Regions from separate parts of the Anaeromassilibacillus sp. 1001302B_160321_C8 genome, predicted to be linked through region 2. Evidence: a T-box and tRNA genes for the amino acid it is inferred to sense, from the RefSeq annotation. Region 2 holds a T-box; the other holds one or more tRNA genes.
The links. The T-box of region 2 lies ahead of tyrS (tyrosine--tRNA ligase). A T-box ahead of a tRNA ligase gene usually reads a tRNA of that ligase, here a tRNA-Tyr.
Positions count from the first base shown of each region.

Region 1: it has a tRNA-Tyr gene. The T-box ahead of tyrS (tyrosine--tRNA ligase) is inferred to sense a tRNA for this amino acid. The anticodon was not compared.

Region 1 covers NZ_JADNJD010000009.1:6-10,193, forward strand. The annotation lists gene I2E77_RS07555 (DUF1905 domain-containing protein) at 391-666, shown strand; gene I2E77_RS07560 (DUF4317 domain-containing protein) at 715-1,845, opposite strand; gene I2E77_RS07565 (ammonium transporter) at 2,308-3,549, shown strand; gene I2E77_RS07570 (P-II family nitrogen regulator) at 3,569-3,952, shown strand; gene I2E77_RS07575 (phenylacetate--CoA ligase family protein) at 4,378-5,679, shown strand; gene I2E77_RS07580 (ACT domain-containing protein) at 5,696-6,136, shown strand; gene I2E77_RS07585 (hypothetical protein) at 6,309-6,809, opposite strand; tRNA gene I2E77_RS07590 (tRNA-Tyr) at 6,876-6,961, opposite strand; tRNA gene I2E77_RS07595 (tRNA-Thr) at 7,062-7,137, opposite strand; gene I2E77_RS07600 (HAD hydrolase-like protein) at 7,228-7,893, opposite strand; gene I2E77_RS07605 (YjdF family protein) at 8,403-8,822, shown strand; gene I2E77_RS07610 (YybH family protein) at 8,887-9,276, shown strand; gene I2E77_RS07615 (DNA alkylation repair protein) at 9,418-10,137, opposite strand; gene I2E77_RS13925 (methylated-DNA--[protein]-cysteine S-methyltransferase) at 10,124-10,188, opposite strand, start outside.
Region 2 covers NZ_JADNJD010000021.1:12,245-22,432, reverse strand. The annotation lists gene I2E77_RS12405 (T6SS immunity protein Tdi1 domain-containing protein) at 1-757, shown strand, start outside; gene I2E77_RS12400 (hypothetical protein) at 800-1,285, shown strand; gene I2E77_RS12395 (DUF1266 domain-containing protein) at 1,471-2,649, shown strand; gene tyrS (tyrosine--tRNA ligase) at 2,978-4,207, opposite strand; T-box leader at 4,263-4,506, opposite strand; gene recN (DNA repair protein RecN) at 4,536-6,212, opposite strand; gene I2E77_RS12380 (arginine repressor) at 6,219-6,668, opposite strand; gene I2E77_RS12375 (NAD(+)/NADH kinase) at 6,670-7,512, opposite strand; gene I2E77_RS12370 (TlyA family RNA methyltransferase) at 7,524-8,342, opposite strand; gene dxs (1-deoxy-D-xylulose-5-phosphate synthase) at 8,407-10,188, opposite strand, start outside.

The DNA of each region.
Region 1 (10,188 bases), on a different contig from region 2:
GATGTTCCCGTCTCTCTCAAAGTCATTACGGGTCCTTCATTTCGTAACGTTGTTTAATTTTCAAGGTCCTTCACAACCCTCGAACCGGCTTCCCGTCTGGGTTTATGGCCTCTCGCCTTGTCCCTTTCGTTTGGGCCGTTTCGTAAGGTGCTCGAATATAATACCAAACCCTACCCCTTTTGTCAACACCTTTTTTAAAAAAATTTGAAACTTTTTTCAAATTCTTTTTCCAGCCTCTTTCCAAGGCCGGGAAAGCGCCAATAACTTGCCTATATAATCTACCATATCTCCCATTGCATCACAAGCCTATTCCTACAACACGATCGCCATCCCCTGTGAAATTTGCCGGTAGGATGGGGCATGATAAAAGGACCGGAAGGAGGTTCGATCATGGGCGAATATGCTTTTGACGCGGAAATTCAAAAAGTCCCCAACATCGACGGTGCGTATATCGAAATCCCCTTTGATGTAAAAGCAGCATTTGGAAAAAGCCGGGTTCCCGTCCATGCAACATTCGACGGCGAACCATACGACGGCAGCCTGGTGCGCATGAAAACTGTCCGCCACATTCTTGGCCTGCGCAAAGATATCCGCGCGAAAATCGGCAAACAGCCGGGGGACACGGTCCATGTCACATTGGTAGAGCGCATCCCCGCCAAACGATAGGGATGGAAATCAAAAGGCGTAAAGAGGATTCCTCTTCACGCCTTTTTCTTACGAGATATGGATCTGCACGCCGTTTACTTCAACCCCTTCTTCCGCACGGATCAAAATATACTTCTTGCCATCGATCACACGTGTTTCCAAAAGATCGCTGCGCTCCGGATTCACCCGGATCGTGACGTCCGGCGTACAGACCTCAAATTGCTTGCTATTGATAATGTTCCGCGGACGGAGCTCCGTATCTGCACCAAATACTGTATCATATTTTTCATCGAAAGTGGCCGTCCGTTCTTCCGGCACCCCACAGGATTCCAATACCCGCTTGACCGCTGTTTTCGAGAGCACCAGGGGTTCCACTTCCTTGTTGGCCTTATGTTCTTCGATCATCCCGCTTAACTGGTTATGCACCGATTGCACCACATCGTAGCTGCAATCTTCGGCCAACGTTTCGCCAAGGATCGATTCAAAGGTTTCCTTTTGCTCGGCCGCCGGCATGGGGACTTCACAGTGGAACACCGCGTCCACGAACTCCTGATGATTCTCCGCAATATCGCGCGTATAGTAAAGGGCACTGTAGATATTGGTGCTTCGGTCTTCAAATGCAGGAAATAAGAAACCGATCTCCGGCGCCGCAACAATCCAATCCTCCTTCCGGTTGTGGAACATATTCTCGTTTACATAATAACTCAATGCCGGTTTTGTCATCTTGACCGGGCAGATGCTGCACAAGAAATAGGAATATACTTCGGAAGAGGCGTCCTCCTGTTGTTCCCCGTCCTTGGAGCGGTAAGGGACATCGTATGTATCATACGCCAGCAGGATCACATAATGCCCCTCGATAGACAAAGACTGGACAATCCGCTGGAAAAGCGCCTGCGCCGCCTCTTCATTGTTGAGAGAAGAATTCCGAAGTTCCATTAATAAGCTATGTTCCTCGCTATCTACGACTTGGCGGGTGGTGAAATCAATATCAATCAAATTTTTCCCCAGCGTCCCAGAGAGCGTCCTCTTTAAGATGGCCAAGAGCTTCTCCGATTCTTCCTGCGGCGTCAGCGCGAACGACTGGCGGAATTCAGATACAATCTCCCGCTTATCATTGACATAACAGCCCCGAATATAGGCGATATTACTTTTCTCCGGCCGGAACCGGCGGCGGATTTCTGCGACTTCTTTTTCGTTCATTACAACCCCTTCTTTCTCTAATGAATCCTCTATTTCCACTGCATATCCGCTGGCAGGCAGATATGCGCCTTAAAATTCCCCGATACGGTTTTGCAGCGTCATCGCTATATTGACGCCATGCGTACCGGCGTCCTTCAAATGCCCCCGTCAAAGAGCCGGAACTATTATAACACACAGCCCATCCCTCTCAAAATGTTTCTTCCCGCTTCGACAGGATGTTCCAGATTCGCACGATCCCCATGCCCCGTATGCTCTTTAATCTGGAAATCCGCGCCTGATGCGATAAGGCCAGAAAACCAGATATATTTTAACCAGGCATATTTTAAAAGCATCGAATGAAATTATAAATTGACCATTGACTTTTCTAATTTACTTCGCTATAATAGTGGCGAGCAAAGGCGTTCCCAAGGGATGGGAACGCCTTTTTTTATTTTATTTTTAAATTTTTAGGAGGGTGATCGTATGAGTACAGGGGATAACGGTTTTGTACTGATCTGTGCGGCGTTCGTATTCTTTATGACGCCAGGGTTGGCTTTTTTCTATGGGGGCTTGGTGCGGCGAAAAAACATCGTGAACACCATTATGGCTTGCGTTGGTATTATGGGCCTCTCCGTCGTTATGTGGATTGTATGCGGCTTTTCCCTATCCTTTGGTGCGGACCACGGCGGCATAATCGGCGGCTTGGAGTATATTTGCCTCAATGGTTTGGACTTTAATGAAGCATTGTCCTATGCGCCGACGCTGTCGTCGCTCACGTATGTTGTTTTCCAGATGATGTTCGCCATGATTACGCCGGCGCTCATCACGGGCGCTGTGGCAGGACGTATGCGTTATAAGGCACTGTTTCTCTTTATCGCATTATGGTCCTTGGTTGTCTACTATCCCATGGCACATATGGTATGGGGAGCCGGTGGGCTTCTGGCCGAAATGGGGGCTGTCGACTTCGCCGGCGGCAACGTTGTCCATATCAGCTCCGGTGTGAGCGGTTTGGTCCTGGCGATCCTTCTCGGCAGGCGCAGCGGTGTGGAACACACATCCTATCGTGTCCACAACATCCCGTTTGTGTTTTTGGGCGCGGCGATTCTTTGGTTTGGCTGGTTCGGATTCAACGCCGGCTCTGCGCTGGGCGCCAACGGCCTTGCCGCGCATGCATTTTTGACGTCGGCCCTTTCCTCTGCAACAGCCTTGCTGGCCTGGATGTTGATCGACGTCATCAAAGATGGAAAGCCGACGCTGGTGGGCGCTTCCACCGGACTGGTTGTCGGGCTGGTTGCCATCACGCCCGGCGCGGGCTTTGTCCCGGTTTGGGCAGCGATTGTCATCGGGGCGGTGGTCAGCCCCATTTGCTACTTCACGATGAATTTCTTAAAGAACAAGCTCAAGATCGACGACGCGCTGGATGCATTTGGCTGCCATGGCATTGGCGGGATCTGGGGCGGCATTGCCACCGGATTGTTCGCAAGGACGGACATCAATCCAGTTGCGCGATGGAACGGGTTGGTCTTTGGCGAGGCCGGGCTCTTTACCGCACAGGTCGTCAGCATCCTGATCACAATCGCAGTCGCCGTGGTGGGGACGCTGGTGTGCGTCGGGATCACCCGGATCTTTACCAAGCTGCGGGTTGAACACAAAGAGGAACTGCTTGGGCTTGATATGACCCAGCATGGCGAGCGGGCATATCCGTCGTTTAACGGTTTAGACTGATGAAGGGGGATACATAAGTATGATGTACAAGGTAGAAGCCATCATCCGCGAGGAAAAGCTCGAGGACATCAAGGAAGCCCTGCATGAAATTGACGTCAACGGCGTCACTGCTTATCAAGTGATGGGGTTCGGCGCCCAGCGCGGTTATAAAACCGTCGTGCGCGGGCAGGAAATCGACGTCATGCTGCTGCCAAAAATCAAGCTGGAAATCGTCGTCTCTTCGGAAGAGTGGAAAGACAAAACCATCCAGAAGATCAAAGAGGTTGCTTATACGGGTGAAGTGGGCGATGGAAAGATTTTCGCCTATGAAATTACCGATGCATTAAAGATCCGCACCGGTGAGACCGGCTATGCGGCGCTTCAATCCGCAAGCGAATCCGGCGAAACCCCATCAAGGGCCTAACATACGGTTTATATCGAAAAAGCAGCTGCCAGCGAAAACCGGCAGCTGCTTTTTCGATCTCTTAGACAGCTCCGGGTTGTCAGAGCCTCTCAGAAAATGATTCCACTTTGAATTTTTACGCAAAACAACCCCACAAAATATTCTTCGAAATGCGCTTTAGCCATTCCTCCATCCGCTCAGGCGCAAAAACGAGGTCCCACGGAATCCCTTCCCGGCCGCAACAAGCCCCAGGCGCTTTAGGCTCCGCTATTTCTCCAAATCCATTTCTATGGTGGAAAAAACAAAAGATACGCCAATAGAAACGTCCACATAAACGCACTAAATATATTTACTTTATCTAGGTAAAATGGTATAATCTCTATAAAATCGTTGGATTCCTACACGATTATCCCATTATCATTATATAGAAAGGAAAGATCCCCTTTATGGAGCATTATTATCAATCTGAAATCGAGTGTGCCAGCCGGGAACAAATCAGAGCTTGGCAAAACGAGCGCCTGATCCCGACCGTGAAACGTGTCTACGAGAATGTACCTTATTACCGTCATCTGATGGAGGAAAAGGGCGTTACTCCAGACGATATCCGTTCCGTTGACGACCTACATAAACTCCCCTTTTTAACCAAGGAAGATTTGCGCCAAGCATATCCATACGGCCTATTGGCTGTCCCGCTAGAGGATTGCGTGCGTATCCAGTCCACCAGCGGCACAACCGGCCGCCGGGTAGTCGCTTTCTATACGCAACACGATATTGACCTGTGGGACGAATGCTGCGCCCGTGCAATCGTGGCGGCCGGCGGCACCAAAGAAGATGTGGTACACGTCTGCTATGGCTACGGCCTGTTCACCGGCGGCCCCGGCCTGAATGGCGGCTCCCATAAAGTCGGTTCCCTAACCCTGCCCATGTCTTCCGGCAATACCGACCGGCAGATTCAGTTCATGTGTGACCTGGGCTCCACCATCCTCTGCTGTACCCCTTCCTATGCCGCCTATCTGGCAGAGAGCATTATTGAACGCGGCCTGCGGGATAAGATCAAATTGAAGGCCGGTATCTTCGGCGCAGAAGCATGGAGCGAGGAGATGCGCCAGGATATCCAAAACAAACTAGGGATCAAAGCGTACGATATCTATGGCTTGACCGAGATTTCCGGCCCTGGCGTCGCTTTTGAGTGCAGCGACCAGCACGGTATGCACATCAACGAAGACAATTTTATCCCTGAAATTATCGACCCAAAAACCGGTGAAGTGTTGCCGGAAGGCAGCGTCGGCGAGCTGGTCTTCACTTGTATTACCAAGGACGCTTTCCCTTTGCTTCGTTATCGCACACGTGATATCTGTGTGCTCAATTACGAAAAATGCCCCTGCGGGCGTACCCATGTGCGTATGTCCAAGCCGATGGGCCGTAGTGACGACATGTTGATCGTCAAGGGTGTCAATGTATTCCCGTCTCAGATCGAAACGGTATTGCTTAACAAGGGATACCCTGCCAACTATCAGATCGTCGTCAGCCGTGAAAACAACAGCGATAAGCTGGAGGTCCAGGTAGAGATGACGCCCGAGATGTTCTCCGACAACCTCTCTCAAGTCTCTTCCCGCGAAAAGGAACTGGTGGACGCTCTGAAAGCCATGCTGGGAATCTATACGGTTGTGAAGCTTGTAGCGCCTAAGAGCATTACCCGCAGCGAAGGCAAAGCGGTACGTGTAATCGACAAACGCAACCTGTACTGAGAAAGGAGCTTTGGAAATGACTATCAATCAGATCTCCGTATTTCTGGAAAACAAGCCTGGACAGCTGGCTGAATTCACCCGGCTTTTGGAGGAAAACCAGATCGATATGCGCGCTCTTTCCATTGCCGAAACGCAGGATTTTGGAATCCTGCGCCTGATTGTAGACGACCCCTATAAAACGGTCAATGTCGTCAAAGATGCCGGCTATATCTGTGCGGTCACGCCGGTCCTGGCGGTCGAACTCTCTGACAAGCCAGGCAGCCTTGTGAAACTGCTCACTGCACTTGGAGAAGGCGGCATCAACGTGGAATACTCCTATGCTTTTACCGCGCGCAAAAAGGACGTAGCTTATATGGTATTCCGTGTCAACGATCCGGAAAAGGCCGTTGGGGTATTGATTCAGAATCAAGCGCGCCCCCTTGCGCAAGATGATCTTTCCGCCTTGTTCAACGACTAATAAAAGCACACAGCCAAACGGTTTCATCAAACAGCAAGGGCATCCAACAGGGATTTCGTTGGATGCCCTTTTCCATGCCGGTTTTTCCGATGCGCTTCGGCAGTATTTCTGCTGCGATTGTAACAAAAAGGAGGCAAACCATCTCCAGCCCATCCGGAAGGAAGCAGAGCATTCAAATTCCTTCGGATAACGCCTGGCTGACCGTAATAAAACATGGTTCATGCAAGGGCGATGGGTAGGGGATTTCATGAATCAACTCCTGCACAACACGTTCCATCTCCGCCCACCCATCCGGACAAGCTACCCACCAGGAATATATCTTCTGTCTCCTTTGATAGAAATAACAACGATAGCCGTCAAAACCATCCACTCGCTGTACATGTGTTGGATATGTTTGATTCGCTTTTTCCGCCAAAGAAGAAGCTTTCCTGTTGCAGGAAAGTAAAATGCAATCCTTCGCACGCGTGGGGCTTTTTTCCCATTTACAGATATAGTATTTTAACCAATATGTATCATCCGTCCTGCTTTTCAACAATGCAATCGCGAAATGCCGGTTCTCAGAATACGATTCCAAAGTAGCGGTTCTGGCATATGCAAATTCAATGCCACATCCCTGCTCTTGAATCTCCTCCCAAAAGGGGAATGCCATATGAAACGCCATATCGAATACCATATCTGCTACATCCTTTACAAAAAACAAAAGACCCGGCACATTCACACATGCCGGATCTTCTTACATTGGTGGAGGAGGATGGATTCGGACCATCGAAGCTGAAAAGCAACAGATTTACAGTCTGCCCCCTTTGGCCACTCGGGAACTCCTCCATATGTGCCGCCCCATTTCAGAAGCAAGCTTGTCTCTGGCGTTGACAGGGAACTCTTCCCAAACACCAAGCTCCGTGTCCGCCAAAAGCAGATAACCTGCTGGAGCTGGTGAACGGACTTGAACCCCTGACCTGCTGATTACAAATCAGCTGCTCTACCAACTGAGCTACACCAGCATTTGCATCACTCAAGAGTGCTTGACTAATATACCATACTTTTTGTCCATTTGTCAAGCCCGAAATGCAAAGATTTTTGAAAAATTTGGTTTAATTTTCGTTGGAAAAGAGATAGGGCCGCAGGGCGTCCACCGAATCCGCAAACCAGACCGCCCCAGCCTCTGCTAGCTCCTCTTTTGTCCCATAGCCATAAGCTGCCGCCAAAAAGTCCACCCCAGCCTCAACCGCGCCGCGCGCGTCAAAATGGGTGTCTCCGATCATGACAACCTCGCGCTTTTCTGCGCCGCCGCACTCCCGGATCGCCTGCGCAATCATCTCCGGCTTGCTGGAATGGAATCCGTCGGGCCCGGCTGCCACCAGCGCGTCAAAATATGTTCGGATGTCATACGCTTGGACGATGTGTTCCAAGATCGGCTTTGGCTTCGAGGAGGCCGTCGACAGCTTTGCGCCGGAAGCTTTCAAATCCTTTAATAGCGCCTCGATTCCCGGATACAGGCGGTTTTCTCTCCAACCGATCCGGTTATACCGCTGGCGATACAGCGCAACGGCCTTTTCCGCCTGCTCCTGGCTCATCCCGCAAAAATTGCGCATGCTCTGTCCCATGGGCGGCCCGATAAATTTGCGCATGACCTCCGGCGGAGGGACGGGAAATCCCATCTCACGGATTGCATACTTGGCGCTGTTTAAAATTCCCTCGCCCGATTCGCAGAGGGTTCCGTCCAAGTCAAACAGAACAATCTTATAATTACATTTCATCGGTAGTTCCTCCGTCCTTCCATTTCCCGGTTGAGACTTTGATCCATAGGCCACCTGCTGCCGCCTGACTTGTGCAACAGCCTGTCCGCTTTGCAAAACCTGTCCGCAGCCATACTAGTATATCCTAATTTGTCGGGAAGCTTCCTCCCGGTGGGGCTTTTTCCATTCTGCCTCCGTCTCCTGTAGACGTTGTGGTTCTACGCAGACCTGTTCCGGCCATCGGAAAGTTCTCCCATACGTTTTCCAACTTTAATCCATTTTCCCCTATCCTGTCAAGACAAAGGCTATAAAAAGCAAGTTAAAAACATGTTTTCCAAACCGGAGAGAAAAAGCCAGCATCCCTTTCCGGAAGCGCTCTTGCGGGCTAAGCAAAAAGACGGTATGATAGAGTGGCAAGGATAAAAACACGGCGCGGTTGGTAGTCCGCGCGCCGGGGATCTCCCGGCCAGTAACCCTCCCTCCCATGGGTCGTCCGTTCTTTGCAGGATTATACAATGGGAGGAATCAAAATGGACACAACAGCAGCGAAACTCACGGTATTTTTTGAGGAACCGTTTTGGGTGGGCGTCTATGAGCGCACCGAAAGCGGCCAGGTGGAAGCATGCCGGGTGGTCTTTGGCGCAGAACCCAAAGATTACGAGGTATACGACTTCCTACTCAAGCACTGGGATAGCATGCGGTTCAGTCCACCCGTTGCAGCAGAGGGAATCCCCTCGCAGATTCGGAACCCCAAACGGGCGCGGCGCGCAGCAAAGCAGGCGCTTTGCCGCACCGGAACGGGAACCAAATCGCAACAGGCCCTGCAAATGCAGCGGGAACTGGGCAAACAAGAGCGCAAAAAACTCCGCAAACAGCAATCCGAAGAGGAAAAAGCGCGGCGGTTTGCCCTGCGCCAACAGCGCAAAAAGGAAAAGCACAGGGGCAGGTAACATCTGCCCCACATCCTTTTCCGCTGTATTTTAAAGGCTAGCGTTTTGAAAGGAGCGTTGATCGATGAATCCAGAGATTCAATCCCTCATCCAGCAGGCGGATCAGGCGATCCGTGAGGAACGCTTTGACGACCTGATGGAATTTTACACAGAGGACGCCGTCTTGGTGATCAATGGGGAAAAGGAGGCCCATGGCAAGAAAGCCATCAAGGAAGCTTTCATCCAGATTGCCGCCTATTTCCAGAACAGCCTCGTCCCCACACAGGGAAAAATGCGGATGATCGAAGCGGGGGACACGGTCCTGGTCCTGTCGCAAACGCTTCTGGACGCGGACAACAAGGCGGAATCTTCGTACAGCATGGAGCGCCGTGCGACCTATGTCTATCGCCGCATCGGTGGAAAATGGCTCTGCGCCATCGACAACTCCTATGGGACCGCCCTATTGGACGACTGATGAACCACATTCAAAAGAGGGGGAAGCCGCTGTTGATACAGTGGCTTCCCCTTTTTTACGATCCGTTGCTCTGGCTTTGTGATCGTTTCCAGTTGCGGCCTTCTGGCCTTATTTCCCCTTGACCAAGCAGCCTAAACGCCGTTACCGGCGCTTCATGGCGCGCAGCCGTTCCTTTTCCTCCCTGCAGATTCGCCGGGATTCGGTCATCTTTTGCAACGCCTTGTTGAAAGGGAACGTATCCAGCCGGCTATTGGGCAGATAGGCCATGGTCCGCTCCGGAAAGCGCGCATAGCATTCCGCAAGCGCCCAGGCGACTGCCATCTGCGCATAATACCCCGTATGCCGGACATTGTCCAGGGTCTCCAGGACACGGTCGATGAACGCCTCTTGGATGAAGTGATCCAGGAGCATCACGACGCCGAAGCGCACGTCAAATTCCCGTTCGGAGGAAAAATAGGGCCGCAAAAACGCCCACACCCGTTCCGGATCTTTGCGGACAAACTTCAGGGTATTGCAGAAGCTGTCGCAGGTGGACCAGTCGCCAATCTCCGGGACGAACGCCTCCGTATAAGCAAGCAGCTCCGCTACATCAGCCTTTGCATAGCCGATCACCATTCCGCGCAGAAGCGTCTCTTCAAAGCACTTCCCCTTTTCCGCGCGGAAAAAGGCGCGCCAGTCCCCGCGCGCAATCCGCTTGGCCAACCCACGCAGCGCAGGCAGCCGCACGCCCAGCATGGGCGTTCCCCCTGGAATCAGGCCGGAAGCAAACGCCCGATAGTCCGGTTCTGCCATCGCCTGCAATTCCTTCCGGACAGCCTCCCAGCCCCATTCCATATTCAAAGATGCATCAGCGCGCCCCATACCGTCTCTCCAAATCCAAAAGGGTTCTTTTACACTCCAATCCGCCCGCAT
Region 2 (10,188 bases):
AGATCCTACGGATTATATTGATACGCTCACACTTTGGCTGGGTGAGCAGGAAGATTGCTTCCCCATTTTAATGACTGGATTCGGAACACTTTTTATTTACCGCAAACGATCTGAAACAGCCGGCGATATGTGTTTGCTGGACATTCACTACCGCAGATCAGGCAGTTTTTCTACCGGTTTTTCCGATTTTTTTGAGCGTATCCTTCCCGCTGAAAACTTTGCGGAACAATTTTTGCGAGTGGACTTATTCCAAGAGGCATCCGCTAAGCATGGCGGCCTTGCAGAGAATGAGATTTTTTTCTTTGCTCCGGCTTTGGCGTTTGGCGGAGCCGAGTCCATTCAATATGTCGAAAAAGGGAACGCCGTTGTTCATCAGCACCTGTTATTTGAAATGGGAACGGACAATTCTAGTGCTGCAAAGCCTGACGATATGTGGTCGCAAGCCTATGAAGCCAACCCCCATGTATTTGAATTGGAGAACGGTGGTTTAATGGTTAGCTTTCCCTTTTCGGAAACGGTGGATACCATCTTGCCGATAGCACCAGAAACGCTATACGAGGTTGAGGGAGAGACGGTTTCGCTGTGGGCGCTGACGTTTGTTAGCTTGACAAAAGAGGAAAATCTCGGCTTTTTGGAGTATCACAGGGCTTTGCAACGGCTACAGCCCTACATCTTAGAAACAAGAGGGGACTACCTATTGATCCGTGGCATGAGCCTGGCGGAGATGGAATGTGTTTTGTCGGACGCCATAGATTGATCGCCATTCATTTTCAAAAATACATATTTAGGAGGAAAAAGTATGGGCTTTTTTAGCAAGTTGTTTAAGGGACCGGAAATCGATATGGAAAAGAGCCATGCAAATGCGAAAAAAATGCGCGCTCTATTTAACCAGGTCGTTGAAGGCGGGGACAATTATAGGCTGATTTTCGGATATACCGAGGATGTGAGCCGCTTCAATTATGGATTTGTTCATGGGAGTAAAACGAAAATCGGAAATTTAATTGTCGGCTGGAACGAGGCCAGTCAAACGATTGTGGTCGTTCCCACGGTACCCGATCTTTCCGGCTGTGGTGATCCGACCTACTATCGCCGCTCTGAAATTTTGAAAGCCTATCGAAACAAATACCCTACCGATGCGTTTATCATTTACCCAGACAAAAAAGGATATATCGGTATCAATGCCTATGATTGGCTGGAAGATGAAAAGCTATATGTCTATGTTTCGCAGGACGAGGAGTTGGCCGCTTTTACTGATTTCTTTATGAACAGATTTGCAACAAAGTGAGGTTAAAATGCCTTTGGGAGAAATTGGAGCGATCCTGCTGTTCCTTTTGGTGGTATTTATATTTGGTAATCTGTGGTTTCATTTTATAGAAGCAATATTAAGACGGATCAAAAAGCTGTTTACACGCCGCCAAAAACCTCCGGCATGGCATACGCTCCCCCCTGATGAGGAGGACAGAAAAAAAGATGGATATAAACGAAATTAGGAAACGGGCGCAACAAGCCCGTGAGAAGGCCGCCGATGCGATGAAAAAGACTTTTGAAAAAAGCGAAGAACTGGTTAATAACCTCGAGGTTTCCAGCTCTGAAAAAGAAGCATCTATATCTGCTGCTGAGGCAGAGGAACAGATCCATGCCAGCACGGAGCGGCAAGTAGAAATTCTTGGTCAGATATTAGGGGCCGATGGTGTGGCACAAATGGCCGTCAATGAGGAACTATTACAAAAAATGGTCAATGAGAAAGTCGCTGAAGCTACTGCTTCCACTACAGAGAACTTGATGGGGCAACTTTTTGGAGAAGATATGGGCGTTCTCGCGGCGGCTCTGGAAATGCTGGAGATGGAGGATGCCGACGAAGAGGAAGAACCCGTATGGAATTTAGAACTGGAGCAAAACCTTTATATTACCTTGGATGAAACCATGGCTCGGCTTGAGGCCATCCCTGAGCCAGAACCGATTCCTTACCAAAAAAATGACGCAAAATGGGAACGCTTTGGCATCTTGCTGTCTGGTATTGTATCGACCCTTAACGACCACAATCTGTATAGCATGGATGTGGAGGAACATATCCCAGTCATGGAACAGAAAGTCGTGTCCCTTGTACGCCGCTCCTGGGGGATAAATGGTCGTAGCGATCTGCTGGATATGATCCGCTATTTAGCACAGGAGGGCTATATCCTGCGGTATCAGCTTTATAGTGAGGCATCCTCGCCTGAGGAACTGATGGACGAAACCATGGACGAGGATGACTGTGAGTCTACCAAGCGGGCATGGCGGTTTGCACAACGGTATAAAAGCCAATATGCCCCTGGCTTTATGGCTGGATGGGATATTGGCCGGGCGGCGATGCTGACCCGTTGGGGCTGCTATTTAGGCTGGCTCACGGAAAGCGAAGCTGTTGGTATTCTTTGGGATCTCTCCCAAAAGGTTGTGGAGGAGCTGCATAGCTGGCGCGAATTTGCCCAGTCTTATCTTTTTGGCGGTCTTATGTGGAAATTGCTATGCGGTGACAGCTCCGCTGGAAGTTACCTGGGCTATATTGCAGACGCCGCCACAGACCTGTTGACTGGAAAAGCAGAGCAAGACAGCGGACAATGGCGGGATTGCCCTTGGCCTGCACAGAGAAAAATCGGCTTTACATTGTAAACCCTTTGAAAATTACTGTTATTCACCAGCCTCCAACAGAAACGGCATATATAAAAACGTTGGATTGGTAGCTGCGTTGATGTGCGGTCCTGTGCCGGGCTGCTGCAACGCAATTCAGTCAGTGGCAACATAAAGAAAGGACTGGCCGCTATGTAGAAATACAGGAAAGAAAATTAAGCAGCCGCTCAACGGGATTCATTCTGAATGGAAAAAGATAAAAGTCAAAGGACAGCGTATCGTCCCAACTGCTGTCCTTTGACTTTTTCTGCAAACTACAATAAATATCCCCCGGCGGCGGAGCCGGGGGATATTTATTCATTGGTCTTGGTTATTCCAGTGTTACTTTGTGGAACACTTTCTTACCCTTTTTAATAATCACATACTTCTTTTCGAAGTCCTTCTCCAGGGAAAGTTTCGCAGAAATCGACGGTACCTTCACATCGTCTACCGCAACGCCGCCCTGCTCAATCAATCTGCGGCCTTCCGCGCGGGACGGAGCAAGCTTTGTCTTAACCATCAGGTCAAGCACGCCGATTTCCCCGTCGGTGAAGTCCGCCTCGGTGATCGCAGTAGAAGGCATATTGTCGGTATTTGCGCCCTTGCCGAACAAGGCGCGCGCACCCTCCTGGGCCTTCTTCGCCTCTTCTTCGCCGTGGATCAACTTAGTGACCTCATAGGCGAGGATCTCTTTTGCCTTGTTGAGCTCGCCGCCTTCGAGCTTTTCCAGCTCGTTGATCTCTTCCAGCGGCAGGAAGGTCAAAATCTTCAGGCAACGGATGACATCTGCGTCGTCCACATTGCGCCAGTACTGGTAGAATTCAAACGGCGAGGTCTTTTCCGGGTCGAGCCAGACGGCGCCCTTTTCGGTCTTGCCCATCTTTTTGCCCTCGCTGGTCGTGAGCAAGGTGAAGGTCATGCCGTAGACCTCTTTGGCCTCTTTGCGGCGGAGCAGCTCCACGCCGCCGATGATGTTGCTCCACTGGTCGTCACCGCCCAGCTCCATCACGCAGTTGTGGCGATGGTTGAGCTCGAGAAAATCGTAGCTCTGCATCAGCATGTAATTCAGCTCGAAGAAGGAGAGGCCGCGCTCCAAACGCTGCTTGTAGCACTCTGCCGCCAGCATCCGGTTGACGGAGAAATGCACGCCCACCTCGCGCAAGAAGTCAATGTAATTCAGGTTAAGCAGCCAATCGCCGTTGTTCGCCATAATCGCTTTCCCCTCGGAAAAGTCGATCAGGCGGGACATCTGCTTCTGGAAACAGGCGATGTTGTGGTCGATGGTCTCCTTGGTGAGCATCTTGCGCATGTCGGTCTTTCCGGACGGGTCGCCGATCATGCCCGTGCCGCCGCCGAACAGGGCGATCGGCACATGCCCGGCCTTCTGCATCCAGGACATCACCATGATCTGGACAAAGTGGCCCACATGCAGACTGTCCGCTGTCGGGTCAAAGCCGATGTAGAAGGTGATCTTGTCGTTGTTCAACAGATCCCGGATCTTTTCCTCGTTGGTCGTCTGCGCGATTAAACCGCGCGCTTTCAGTTCGTCGTAAACGCCCATTTGTTTTCCTCCATTTCTGTATTGGGGGCAAAAGAAAACGCCCCCTGCGATTTTTGCAGAGGGCGGAGAAATTCCGCGGTACCACCTCAGTTTACCGCACCCTCACGAATGCGGCCTCATGGGTACAACCATACCCGTGCGCGTTAACGTGCGCCACCCCGGCCGGATCTACTGACCATCTGGCGTTCCACCCGGCGGCTCCAGGATGTATTTCCGCAGACCGCTGCTCCCGCTTCCACCAACCGCGGGCTCTCTTTGCCAGCCGCATTCCGCGTACTTCTTCCCTTCGATGCCATTGCTCTCATTATATCCAACGGGTTTCAAACTGTCAAGGCGTTTTCTTCGCCATTTGCAGCATTTCTTCCGCATTTTGCAGCAAAAGCTCGGTGATCTCGGTGCCGCCCATAATCCGTGCCAACTCCCGCTTGCGCCCCTCATGATCGAGCGCCGTCACGTTGGTGTAGGTACGGTCGTGCTCCACATGCTTTTTAATCTGGAAATGGGCGTCCGCCAGGGAAGCGATCTGCGCCAAATGCGTGACACAAATCACCTGCCGGGTGCGCGATACCTCCCGCAGCTTGAGCCCTACCTTTTGTGCTGCACTGCCGCTGATCCCGGTGTCAATTTCGTCAAAGATCAGCGTTCCGATGTGATCCGTACCCGCCAATACGGTCTTGATCGCCAGCATGATCCGGGAAAGCTCGCCGCCCGAAGCGATCTTCGCCAATGGCTTAGCCGGTTCGCCCGGGTTGGTGGAGATCAAAAACTGTACCCGATCGCATCCGGAGGGACTAAGTGCCCCTTCCTCGCGCTGTACCAGAAACGTCACGTTCGGCATGTCCAGGAAGGTCAACTCTTCCTGCACGCGCTTTGCAAACAGAGCGGCGACCTCTTGCCGCTTGGCGGAAAGCGCTTTTGCACAGCGCCAAGCTTCGGTCTCGGCTTCCTGATGTTCTTTCGTCAAACGCGCGATATGCGCATCGGAAAGTTCGATATCGGAGAGCTGCTTTTTGCAATCTTCCAAAAAGGCGAGCATCTCCTCCACGCTGCCGCCGTATTTCAAGCCGAGCCGGTACAACTGATCCAACCGGCCTTCGATCTGCTCCAATTCCTCCGGATCGTACTCCAAGCCGTCGGCCAGGCTCCCGATTTCCGTGTTACAGTCCTCCAGCTCATATTGCACACTGCGCAGCCGTTCCTCCAGGGAGGCTGCCGCGGGCAGATACCGCCCTGCATCGGCCAGGGCATCCGCTGCGTCGGTCACCGCCGAGAGCGCCCCTTCCGCCTCGTCCTCTCCATCCAGCGCCAACTTCGCCGCCTGCAACGCACCGGCGATCTTTTCGCTGTTCCGATAGAGGTCGCGCCGTTCGGTCAGCTCTTCCTGCTCTCCCGGCCGCAGCTGGGCCGCCTCCAATTCGCCGATTTGATAGGTCAGCAAGTCGATCTGCCGCGCTTTCTGGGCTTCATCCATCTGGAAGCCTTCCAGCTCCTTTTTTACGCGGTTCATGCGGCGATACGCCTCTTGATACGCCTGCAGGAGCGCTTGGGGAACGCCCATCCGGTCCAGATAGCCCATATGGGACTCCGGGGACAGCAGCCCATAGCTCTCATGTTGGCCATGGATATTGATCAGCTGTGCGCCGATCTCACGCAGAACCGAAACGGTCGCCGGCCGGCTGTTGATGCGGCAGGAGGATTTCCCCTCTGCGCTGATTTCACGCTGCAACAGAAGCGTCCCGTCCTCCTCCGCTGCATATCCAAGCTCCCGGATGGCTTCCAGAACGTTTTCCTCCACATCGGAGAATGTTGCGCTGACAAAGGCAGAGCGCGCCCCTGTGCGGATCAGATCCCGCGAAGTGCGCTCCCCCAACACGGCGTGCAGCGAATCAATCAAAATCGACTTTCCTGCGCCTGTTTCACCCGTAAGGACGTTAAAGCCTCCTTGAAAGTCGATGGATGCCCGCTCAATCACCGCGATATTTTCAATATAAAGCTGGGTCAACATCGCTCATCACCCGACAATCCTTTTCAGTTCCGCCACCAAGCGTTCCGCGGATTCATCGTCCCGCGTCACGACAAAGATCGTGTCGTCCCCCGCAAGAGTCCCCACCACGGATTCCCAATGAAGGCCGTCCATAGCGGCGCAAATCGCCTGTGCCATTCCGGTCAACGCCTTGATGACGACGATGTTGCGCGCGCAGTCAATGGAGATGGAAGAATCCGCCAACAGCGAAAAGAACTTAGAAGACAGGTCCTTTCCCGTTTCCTTGCCGGTCGAATAGCGGTATTTGCCATCGTTGGAGAGGGTTTTCACCAGCCGAAGTTCCTTGATGTCGCGGGAAACGGTCGCCTGCGTCACATCAAATCCATCCTCCCGAAGGAGCCGCAGCAGTTCCTCCTGCGTGTCGACGCTGTGTTCATTGATAAGCTCCAAGATTTTGGCATGCCGCCTCGTTTTCATTTCAGGATCTCCTCTCCGCTAATTTTTGATTGAGTACTTCATAGAAATTGTTCTGTTTGAGCTTGATAATCTGCGCCCGATACCCTGAACGCCGGATATAGATGGCGCATTGGTCCGGCACCGGAAGCGCGCGCTCCCCGTCGACGGTCAAAAAGACCTCGCTGTCCTCATCCCGCACCGCATGGGCCTCTAAAACGGCATCGCCGCCAAAGACAACGGTCCTGGCAAACAGGGAATGCGGACAGATCGGCGTCAGCAAAATACACTCCATGCTTGGGTCGATCACGGGCCCACCTGCGGAAAGCGAGTAGGCGGTGGACCCGGTCGGCGTGGAAAAAATCAGGCCATCCGCCCGGTAGCCGCACATATTTGCACTGTTGAATAGCACCTTAAAATCGAGGATTCGGGAGAGCGACCCGCGGGAGATCACCGCGTCGTTCAATGCGTAATACGTCTGATGCGCACCGTCTAACACAGTATCCACCTGCAAAAGCATCCGGTTCTCAACGGCATACTTTCCGGTGACAAGCCCTTCCAGCTTTTCCAGCTCATCCGCTTCCAAGCCCGCCACAAATCCCAGGCGGCCCACGTTGATGCCCAACACAGGCTTCCCGGCCATCGCCGCATGTTTGGCCGCATGGATGATGGTCCCGTCGCCGCCGACCGCCACAACAATGTCACAGGCCGCCAGCCCCTGATAAAAATCTTCACAAAACTGGACGCCGCTCTCCGGAAAGTCCATCCGATACCGGCAATCCATCGAAACTTCCATCCCAAAGCGGTGCAGTTGGCCGACGATGCGTTCCGTATGAAACAGAGCATTTCTCTTGGTTAGGTTTGGCATAACAAAGACATTCAATGCGACTCACCACCATTTAACACCCTGTGCGACTCCTCCACCAGCGCCGGAATATCCAGAGGGACGCTGTGGGTCTGCTCGGATTTGGAGAGGAACGCCAGGTATTCGATATTCCCCTCCGGCCCTTTCACCGGAGAGAAGGTCAAACCTTCCACCGAAAAGCCGTTTTCCAGGACAAAATGTACGATCTTTTCCACCACTTCCACATGGATAGAAGGCTCGCGCACCACGCCCTTCTTCCCCACCTTGCCGCGCCCGGCCTCGAACTGGGGTTTGATCAGGCATACCGCCTGCCCGCCATCCGCCAAGAATTTCCGTGCCACAGGCAACACCAGGCATAGGGAGATGAAGGAAACGTCCACACTGAAAAAATCCACCGGCTCCGGGACCTGTTCGTCCGTCAAATAGCGCACATTGGTGCGCTCCAAATTCACCACACGTGCATCGGTGCGCAGTCTCCAGGCCAACTGCCCGTAGCCGACGTCGATGGCATACACCTTTCGCGCGCCGTTTTGCAGCATACAGTCCGTAAAACCGCCCGTGGATGCACCGATGTCCATGCAAACCTTGTTTTCCAGGGAAATGGGAAACTGCTCCATCGCCTTTTCCAGCTTCAGCCCACCCCTGCTGACATAGGGGAGCGCCGCCCCGCGCACTTCAATCTTCGCCGTAAGCGGCAGCATGGTGCCGGGTTTATCAGATTTTTGATTGTCCACATAGACGTTGCCCGCCATAATCATAGCGCGCGCTTTTTCACGGCTCTGCGCAAGCCCCTGCTCAAAGAGCAGGCAATCCAGCCTTTTTTTCTCCGCCACTTTTTTACTCCTAATATCTCTATTTGTATCTCTGTTTTCAGGGTATATAGTATGATTTTTGATTCTATTTCCAATTCTGTAGGGTATCCGTCACCGTGCGGTATATCCCGTCGGCGTCCAATCCCAAATCATGCAGGGATTCCTGCATGGTCGCGTGCCGCACAAACCCTTGGATGGCGCGCAGTACATAGGCGCCGTGGAATCCAGCTTCATGCAGCAGATGTTCAAAGTGCTCACCCACGCCGCCCTGCTCGATGCCCTCTTCAAAGAAAAAGACATGCTTGGCGCCCTTGGCGGCCTCGACCGCCCCGGCTGATACCGGCTTGATACGGTTGAGCTTGACAATATGCACAGAAATCCCCTGCTTTTTCCAACGGGAAAACGCCTCGCATGCGAACGAAAACAGACGGCCATACGTTACCAGCACGGTACCGGCGCCTTCGTCCCCATAGAGGTCAAACGCCTTCCCACTCGGTTGATAATCGTACGGGCGGAAAAGCTGCCCTCCCCGCGGGTAACGGACCGCAGCCACCCCTTCGCAATCGTACAGCGCCGTTTGAAGGTCTTTCCGCAGCTCGTCGTAATACGCGGGCGAAAACACCGTGCAATTGGGGATGGTATTCAAAAAGGCCGCATCAAAAATGCCCTGGTGCGTCTCGCCGTCCTCCCCCACCACGCCAGCGCGGTCGATGGCAAAGGTGACCTTTACGTTTTGCAGCGCCGCGTCGTGGATGATCTGATCATAGCCGCGCTGAAGGAACGTCGAATAAATCGCACACACCGGCCGCATTCCACCGGCCGCCAGCCCGCCCGCAAACGTCACAGCGTGTTCCTCCGCAATGCCCGTATCGAAAAAGCGGTCTGGGAACCGTTTGGCAAACTCGGTCAGGCCCGTCCCCATCTGCATCGCTGCCGTAATCGCACAGATGCTCCGGTCATTTGCAGCTGCCTCGCAGAGGTACTGCCCAAACTGGCTGGAAAAGTCCTCGCTGTTGGAGAGCTTCTTGCCTGTGTTCACATCAAACTTGGAAATCCCGTGAAATACGCCGGGGTTCTCCTCCGCAAAGGAATACCCCTTGCCCTTTGCCGTAATAACATGCAGCAAAATGGGGTGCTCAATGTGCTTGGCATTTTCCAAGACCTCCAATAGCTGCGGAAGGTTATGACCGTCAAAGGGACCGTAGTAGACAAAACCCATATCTTCGAACAGGGTATTGTTGTACAGCAGATGTTTGACCGCCGTCTTTGCGCCGGAAATAGCGCGATGCAAGGAGGGGCCTACCCCCGGCAGCTTATCGAGCGCGGATTCCAGATTCCCCTTGGCGCGCAGATAGCCCGGTTTGGTGCGAATCTGCGCCAAGTAGCGCGCCATCGCCCCCACGCTGCGGGAGATCGACATCTTATTGTCGTTTAAGATCACAATAAAATTCTTTGGGAAACGCCCCGCATTGTTCAATCCTTCATAAGCCATGCCGCCCGTCAAAGAACCGTCCCCGATGACCGCGATCACATGCCCCGGCTCGTGACGGACCTTCTTCGCAACCGCCATCCCGTAAGCAGCAGAAATGGCGGTGCTGGCGTGCCCTGCATTGAACGGGTCATACGGGCTTTCCGCCCGGTTGGGATACCCGCAGAGGCCGCCGCGCGTGCGGATGGTGTCGATCTGCTCCCGCCGGCCTGTGAGGATCTTATGGGTGTAGGCCTGATGGCCCACATCCCAGACAATCTTGTCCTGCGGCGCATGGAACACCCGGTGCAAGGCAACGGTCAATTCCACCACGCCCAGATTGGAGGCCAAATGGCCGCCGTTGTGGGCGACCGTTTGAATAATCTTCTCCCGGATCTC